2 linked regions of the Niveibacterium microcysteis genome follow. The protein of the gene in region 2 interacts with the protein of the main gene of each other region in a pairwise test. Links are inferred from orthologs where the notes say so. Each region holds a gene or a part of one and is shown on either strand. Other genes may lie near its edges.

The links.
Region 1: the proteins of hflC (region 2) and ftsH interact in binary tests that used the Escherichia coli proteins (3 or more experiments, as listed by UniProt). The link is inferred for Niveibacterium microcysteis from one-to-one orthologs.

What each region holds. Positions count from the first base shown.
Region 1 is NZ_CP071060.1:2,809,792-2,814,991, forward strand. The notes cover bases 1,393-4,264. They hold ftsH (ATP-dependent zinc metalloprotease FtsH), read right to left. Parts: upstream 3,836-4,264; coding sequence 1,949-3,835; downstream 1,393-1,948. Other genes in these bases: folP (dihydropteroate synthase), read right to left, coding at 1,393-1,898; JY500_RS12760 (RlmE family RNA methyltransferase), read right to left, coding at 3,942-4,264. In the rest of the region: glmM (phosphoglucosamine mutase), read right to left, coding at 1-1,027; more of folP, read right to left, coding at 1,065-1,392; more of JY500_RS12760, read right to left, coding at 4,265-4,562; JY500_RS12765 (YhbY family RNA-binding protein), read left to right, coding at 4,598-5,074; JY500_RS12770 (DUF4149 domain-containing protein), read right to left, coding at 5,102-5,200. UniProt on the Escherichia coli protein: Acts as a processive, ATP-dependent zinc metallopeptidase for both cytoplasmic and membrane proteins. Plays a role in the quality control of integral membrane proteins.
Region 2 is NZ_CP071060.1:3,423,816-3,427,021, forward strand. The notes cover bases 208-3,206. They hold hflC (protease modulator HflC), read right to left. Parts: upstream 2,153-3,206; coding sequence 1,262-2,152; downstream 208-1,261. Other genes in these bases: JY500_RS15545 (ATP phosphoribosyltransferase regulatory subunit), read right to left, coding at 208-1,067; JY500_RS15550 (DUF2065 domain-containing protein), read right to left, coding at 1,073-1,258; hflK (FtsH protease activity modulator HflK), read right to left, coding at 2,152-3,206. Outside these bases: more of JY500_RS15545, read right to left, coding at 1-207.

The DNA of each region.
Region 1 (5,200 bases), 610 kb from region 2 along the record:
TGGAGTGGCGGTCCAGGCAGATGATATGGCCCGAATTCTCGCCACCTAACTTCCATCCGCGCTGCTCAAGCAACTCAAGCACATAGCGGTCACCAACCTTGGCGCGCACGAATTCAACGCCTAGCGCCTCGATCGCGCGCTGAAATCCAAGGTTGCTCATCAACGTACCAACGACGCCGGGCAGTCGGCCCTGAGCCTTCTGCATGCGCGCGATTACATAGATCAACATATCGCCGTCATAGATGCGACCGGCGCGGTCCACCATCATGAGGCGATCGCCATCGCCATCAAGCGAGATACCGATATCGGCGCCTTGCGCCAAGGTAAAAGCGCGGATCGCCTCAGGGACGGTGGCACCTACCTGATCGTTGATGTTGAAGCCATTAGGCTCCTTGCCGATCGCAACGACCTCTGCACCGAGTTCATGAAATACACGTGGCGCAATGTGATATGCGGCGCCATGAGCACAATCCACTGCAATCTTCAGACCACGCAGATCAAGGTCATTCGGAAACGTGCTCTTGCAGAATTCGATATACCTGCCGGCAGCATCATCGATACGGCGCGCACGCCCCATGGATGCGGAATCCGCACAACCAATGGGCTGATCGAGCCGCTCCTCAATGGCGGTCTCTGTCGCGTCCGGAAGTTTTGCGCCGCGAGCCGAAAAGAACTTAATACCGTTGTCGTAATAAGGGTTGTGAGAGGCGGAAATCACGACCCCTGCATCAAGACGAAGCGCCCGCGTCAAATACGCGACCCCAGGGGTAGGAATCGGTCCAGCCAACACCACGTCAACACCAGCCGCAGCGAAGCCGGCCTCCAAAGCGGCCTCAAGCATATAGCCGGAGACGCGAGTATCCTTGCCAATCAGCACCGTTGGCCGCTCATGCCCGCGTGTCCCCTGCTGTTCGGCACACAGTGTTCGACCCGCCGCGTACCCCAGTCGCATCACAAAGTCAGGCGTGATCGGAGCATTGCCTACACGTCCCCGCACTCCATCCGTGCCGAAATACTTGCGCGCCATTGCAGTCTCCGTAGTGTTTCGCAGGTCAATGAATAGGCTAGCCGTTGGCCTCAAGCCCAAGTTCACGCCAAAGATTTAGCGCAGCCACCGTCTCAGCAACGTCGTGGACCCGCAAGATCGCAGCGCCGCGAGCGGCCGCCGCCACAGCAGCTACCGCGCTCGCCGTGACACGTTGATCGACCGGAAAGCCAGTGAGTTGCCCGAGCATCGTCTTGCGCGAGACACCGACAAGGACAGGCCTTATCGCTCGAAACGATTCGAGCGCGCGGAATAGCGCCAGATTGTGTTCGAGTGTCTTGCCAAAGCCAAAGCCCGGGTCAACGACAATACGATTCTGGTCAATACCTGATTGTCGAAGCGCATCGAACCGATCGCTCAAGAACGCATACACCTCGCCGACGACATCGGCGTAGACCGGTGATGTCTGCATACTTCTCGGTTGGCCCTGCATGTGCATGACGCACACGGCGCAGTTGCTTTCGGCAATCGCGTCGATCGCCCCCGGCTCGCGCAACCCGTTGATGTCATTGATCATGGACGCGCCAGCTCTGATTACAGCCTGCATGACCGACGGTTTAACCGTATCGACCGAGACTGGACAGCCGAGGGTTGCGAGGGCCTCGACAACAGGCACAACCCGGGCCAACTCCTCGTCGACCGACACTCCCAAAGACCCAGGACGGGACGATTCGCCACCAACATCCAGAATGTGAGCCCCGGCATCAATCGCGCGCTTTGCCTTGTCGACGAGCGCATCCAGCCGACCCGCCAGCCCGTCGCCGCTGAAGGAGTCTGGCGTCGCATTGATAATCGCCATCACCAGCGGACGCGCGACCGATAAGCGATAGGATCCGAGACGAATTTCGTTCATGCAAAAACTAAGGGCCGGCTTAGCCGGCCCTTTTCACTGTGGAATTCTTCTCAGGCAGGAGCCGTTGCGCTAGGTGTCGAATCGGCAGGGCCATCGGACACCGGGGGTTTCGGCTGCCCACTGGCGTGGGGCGGACGCGGCGGGCGGCCCGCCATGATGTCAGCGATCTGGTCGGAATCAATAGTCTCCCACTCCAGCAAAGCCGCCGTCATTGCCTCAACCTTATCGCGGTTGTCTTCGAGGATCTTTCTCGCCAAAGCGTACTGTTCATCGACGATCCGGCGGATCTCGGTATCCACTTTCTGAAGTGTCGCTTCCGAGAGATTCTTGTGTGTCGTGATCGACCTTCCAAGGAAGACTTCACCCTCGTTCTCGGCATAAACCATCGGTCCAAGCGCCTCGGACATCCCGTAGCGCGTCACCATGTCGCGAGCGATGCTGGTCGCACGCTCAAAATCGTTTGATGCACCAGTTGAGACGTTGCCGACGAAGATTTCTTCTGCCACGCGACCGCCAAACAGCATGCAGATCTGCGCCAGCATCTGGTCTTGATAGAGACTGAAACGGTCCATCTCCGGCAGTGACCACGTCACACCCAGTGCCCGTCCGCGTGGAATCACCGTGACTTTGTGAACCGGGTCGCAACCCGGGAGGACTGAGCCAATAATCGCGTGACCTGACTCATGGTAAGCGGTCTTCTTCTTTTCCTCCGGCAGGATCACCATGGACTTCCGTTCGGCGCCCATGAAGATCTTGTCCTTGGCGCGCTCAAAGTCATCCATGTCGACCAGGCGCTTGTTCGAGCGAGCGGCGAACAGTGCAGCCTCGTTGACAAGGTTGGCCAGATCCGCGCCCGACATGCCCGGCGTGCCCCGCGCAAGAATGTTCGCATCGACGTCAGGTGACACAGGCACCTTGCGCATGTGCACCTTGATGATCTGCTCGCGACCGCGAATGTCCGGCAGTGGAACGACGACTTGCCGGTCGAAGCGGCCTGGACGCAGCAACGCTGGATCCAGTACATCCGGACGGTTCGTTGCGGCAATCACGATGACGCCGGTCTGACCCTCAAAACCGTCCATTTCGACCAGCAACTGGTTCAGCGTCTGCTCGCGTTCATCGTTTCCGCCGCCAAGGCCCGCGCCACGCTGGCGACCAACGGCGTCGATCTCATCAATGAAGACGATGCAAGGCGCCTGCTTCTTGGCATTCTCGAACATGTCGCGAACGCGTGCGGCACCAACGCCAACAAACATTTCAACGAAGTCAGAACCGGAAATGGAGAAGAACGGCACCTTCGCCTCACCGGCGATGGCCTTGGCAAGCAGCGTCTTACCTGTACCCGGCGAACCGACCATCAGCACGCCTTTGGGAATCCGGCCACCAAGCTTTTGGAATTTCGACGGATCGCGCAGGAAGTCGACCAACTCGGCGACCTCCTCTTTTGCCTCGTCGCATCCCGCGACGTCCGCAAAGGTGATCGAATTGGTCGACTCGTCCAGCATCCGAGCGCGACTCTTGCCGAACGAGAAGGCGCCGCCTCGGCCACCGCCCTGCATCTGACGCATGAAGAAGATCCAGACGCCGATCAACAGCAGCATCGGGAACCACGAGACGAAGATGCTCATCAGGAGCGATTGCTCCTCTTCGGGCTTGGCCGTGATCTTGACGCCGTAGCGCATCAGATCGCTAACCATCCAGAGGTCCTGCGTACCCGGCGTAAAAACCGTGATCTGCTTGTTGTCCTGGGTCGTTGCACGCAGTGTGCGGCCTTCAATGGTGACCTTGGCGATCCGCCCCTGCTTGGCTTCCTCCATGAACTGGGAGTATTCCATCTGGCTTTGCGCGGTCTGCCGGCTATTGAACTGGTTGAACACGGTCATCAGCACGATGCCAATCACCAACCAGATCGCAAGATTCTTGAAAAGATTGTTCAAGTCGCTTCCTTCTCAGGCCCGAACGGGGCCACTCCCCACAGTAGACCGGATCATTCTATGACCGTTCAACGGCTGACGCCAACGCAGCCCCTGCCCGGCCGTGCAATCAGAGACGTTTCGTCTGACCAAGCAAGTACACTTCCGAGCTTCGGTCGCGTGATGCAGCCGGCTTGCGAACCTGCACCTGCGAAAAAACGCGCCCCATCGCCTTGCGGTACTCGTCGAACCCAGACCCCTGAAAGACCTTCACCAACATGTTGCCACCCGCCACCAGGTGCCGTTCGGCAAAATCAAGCGCCAGCTCGCAGAGGTAGATCGAACGCCCTTGGTCAATCGTCGCAATACCCGAGATATTGGGTGCCATGTCGGAAAGCACAAGGTCCACATGTCGACCGTTCAGACGACGAACCAGTTCGTCGAGTATCGCCTCTTCAGTAAAATCCCCCTGAATGAAGTCAACACCGCTGATGGGCTCGAAATCCAGCAAATCGAGTGCGATCACCGCGCCACCTGGCAGCACCTTGCGCGCAACCACCTGAGTCCAGCTACCCGGTGCCGCGCCGAGTTCGACCACGACTTGTCCCCGCGACAGCAGGCGATCCTTCTGATCGATCTCGGTCAGCTTAAACGCCGCACGCGAGCGAAAGCCCTCGGCCTTGGCGCGCTGCACCCAAGGGTCGTTGACATGCTCCTGCATCCATTGTTTGCTGGTCTTGGTTCGCTTCATCGCACTAAAATGCAGGTTTGCACAAGAAATTCCATATGAACACACTCACCGCAGCACAGCGTCGCGATCTTCGCGCCAAAGCGCACGGGCTCGACCCGGTCGTAAGTATTGCCGAAAAAGGGCTTGCGCCTACGGTACTCAAGGAGATCGACCGTTCGCTGACCGCGCACGAGCTGATCAAGATCCGCGTCTACGGCGACGACCGCGAGGCGCGTCAGCAATACATGGACACCATCTGCAACGAGCTTGGGTGCGCTGCCGTGCAGATGATCGGCAAGCTCCTGGTCGTCTATCGGCCGTCGCCCGAGCTCGCAGAAAAGGCAAAGACAGCAGTCAAAGCACCGGCAATTAGCCCACGCGTCACGCCACGATCCGCCGCACGCGGTGATGCTCGCACGCTTGCTCGGCCTGCGACCCGCCTGAAGAGCGGCACCATCGCGCGCAACATTGCGGGTCCGCGCGGTGGTTTGGCGCCGCGAAGTGGCGGCCGCAAACCCGGCGGCGGACGCTAAAGCGAAGTATCGCTGAGGCCTACCGCCTCAGCGACGCCCGCTTGCGGTTTCAAGCACCACCAAGGCGCCGCCAAGCGCACACTGGATCAGGTAAAGGATGCTGGATACGCCGTGCCATGCGGCGAA
Region 2 (3,206 bases):
GCACGCGTGACGATCTCACCAGCGGCGCGTAGCGAGGCAACCGCCTGCGCGAGCAACGGATCGTCGCCGGCCGGCGCCAACACCGCACCGGGCAACACGGCATCCAAATCCGCGTCGATCAGGTCACGCAGATCATTGACGCTGAATCCCGTCGCCGGACGCGCACGCCCGAACGCGCGCCCTACCTCGTCGTAGCGACCACCGAAGGCCACGGCGGCTGGCGAGGTACCACAGAAGGCCGCAAATACCAGCCCGCTGTGATAGTCGTAGCCGCGCAAATCCGCGAGGTCAAATGACAAGGGCAGATCCGGCAATGCCTCAGCAATCGCGCGCAGATCGGCCAAAGCAGCCTGCACGGCCGGAATTGCGGGCAACACCGCGGCGGCACGTGCAAGCACACTGACATCACCGTACAGCACCGGCAACTGCCGCAAGGCGGCAGCAGCCTCGGCCGGCATGCTGGCCGTCATCGCCTCCAGCGTCGGCACATCCTTCGCCTGCAGCACAGCGAACAGCTCACGCTCCTGCTCTGCGCTCAGTCCGGCGAGCTCCGCGAACGCGCGGAACAGCCCGATGTGACCAACGTCGATGCGCGAAGCCTTCACGCCAGCGACATCAAGGGTTCGCGCCAACATGCGGATGACCTCGATATCGGCATCGATGCCGGCGTGGCCGTAGATTTCGACGCCAAGCTGCATCGGCTGACGGCTCGCCAGAAGCGAGCGCGGGGTCGTCCGCACGACGCTCGCGGCATAGCAAAGACGCGTCACACCCTGCCGATTCAAGAGGTGCGCATCGATCCGCGTGACCTGCGGCGTGATATCGGCGCGCAACCCGAGGACGCGACCGGTGAACGGATCGGCCATGCGGAAGGTGTGCTCGCCCATCTCCTTGCCAGTACCGGAAAGCAGCGATTCGACGTACTCGATCAGCGGCGGCATCACCAACTGGTAGCCGTGGAGCCGGAACTCGTCGAGCAGGCGGCGGCGCATCGCCTCAAGGCGAGCGGCCTCAAGTGGCAATGCGTCTTCAATATGGTCGGGCAAAGCCCAGCGCGGCGACGACATGAGTATCAGTGCGAAAGGATCAGGAGAATCAGGCCGACCAGCATTGAGGTCAGCCCGATGAATCGGATTTGGCCGTCTGCGAGGCTGGCAACCTGCAAAAAGACTTTGCGCCACACACCGGGCGCCAGAAAGGGCAGCAGGCCTTCGAGCACCAGCATCAGTGCGAAGGCCATGAACAGGGTATCAAACATGGCCTACTTGCCGGCGCCGCCCTTGTTGCTGCCGGCTCCGCGGTAGTACTTGAAGAACTCCGAGCCCGGATCGACGACCAGCACGTCGCTGCGGTTCTTGAAGCTCTGGCGGTACGCTTCCAGACTGCGGTAGAAGCTGTAGAACTCGGGGTTCCGATTGAAGGCTTCCGCGTAGATGGCGGCCGCCTTCGCGTCACCCTCGCCCTTGACCTTCTGCGCGTCGCGGTAGGCCTCGGCGATGATCACTTCGCGCTGGCGATCAGCATCGGCGCGAATCTTCTCAGCCTCGGCTGAGCCCTGCGAGCGCAGCTCGTTTGCAACGCGCTTGCGCTCTGCCTCCATCCGGCTGAAGACAGCGGCGCTGACTTCGGTCGGCAACTCGACGCGCTTGAGGCGAACATCCACCACCTGCACGCCGATCTTGCGCGCATCGAGGTCGGCCTTGCTGCGCATCTCGTTCATGATGCGCTCGCGTTCGCCGGAGACGACTTCATGCACGGTGCGCTTGCCGAACTCTTCGCGCAGACCAGCGTTCACGGTCTGCTCCAGTCGGGTACGGGCGCGCGCTTCGTCGCCGCCAACAGCCGTGTAGTAGGCCTTTGGATCGACGATGCGCCACTTCACGAACAGATCAACCAGCACGTTCTTCTTTTCGCTGGTGATGAAACGCTCGGGATCGCTGGTTTCGAAGGTCAGGATGCGCTTGTCGAAGTAGCGCACGTTCTGCACCAGCGGCACCTTGAAGAACAAACCCGGCTCGTTGGCGACACGACGGATCTCGCCGAGCTGGAAAACGATCGCGTACTGGCGCTGATCCACCGTAAAGACGGCGAGCGACAGCACCGCGATGATCGCGAGAGCAAGCCCCGCGAGCAAAGGCAAACGTTCGCGCATCAGCGCTCTCCCCTTTCGCGCGAACGCATGGCTTCGCGACTACGATAATCGGCAGGCACCGGCACATCGGCCTTCGGCGGCGCGACCGGATCCGAGCCAGCCGTGCTCGCCGGACGACTCGGGGTCGCAGCGACGTCCGGCGCTGCCACCGGCGCGCTTGGGCCCTGAGCGGTCGCCTGCATCAGTTTGTCGAGCGGCAGATAGAGCAGATTGCCATTGCCCTTGGCATCGACCATCACCTTGGTGGTGTTGGCAAAGATCTGCTGCATGGTGTCGAGGTACATGCGCTGGCGCGTCACCTCCGGCGCCTTCGCATACTCGGTGACGATGCTCTTGAAGCGCGAGGCATCGCCTTCGGCGTTCGCAATCACGCGAGCCTGGTAGCCCGCCGCCTCTTCGAACAGGCGCGATGCCGTGCCCTTGGCCTTCGGCACGACGTCGTTGAAATAGGCCTGACCTTCGTTCTTCTGACGCTCGCGATCCTGCCCTGCCTTCACCGCGTCATCGAATGCCGCCTGCACCTGCTCGGGCGGCTGCGCATTCTGCATTGTCACCTTGGAGATCATGATCCCCGCCTGATAGCGGTCCAGGATTTCCTGCATCAGCGTCGCGGCGTTCGTCGCAATCTGCTCACGGCCCTCGTAAAGCACGAAGTCCATCTTGCTCTTGCCGACGATCTCGCGGATCGCGGACTCCGCCGCCTGAACGACGTTTGCGTCCGGCTCACGGTTGTTGAACAGGTATTCCTTCGGATCCTTCAACACGTACTGCACCGCGAACTGAATGTTCACGATGTTTTCGTCGTCCGTGAGCATCAGCGATTCATTCAACACCTTGTTGCGCTCGCTGCCGCGATAGCCGATTTCGACGGTACGCACACCAGTCAGGTTGACCAGTTCGTGCGTCTCGATCGGGTAGGGCAAACGCCAGCGCAAACCCGGTTCGGTGCTCTGGATGAACTTGCCGAAGCGCAGCACGATGCCGCGCTGGCTCGCATCAACAATGTAGAAACCGCTCGCAAGCCATAGCGCGGCGACGACGCCGACGATCAGGC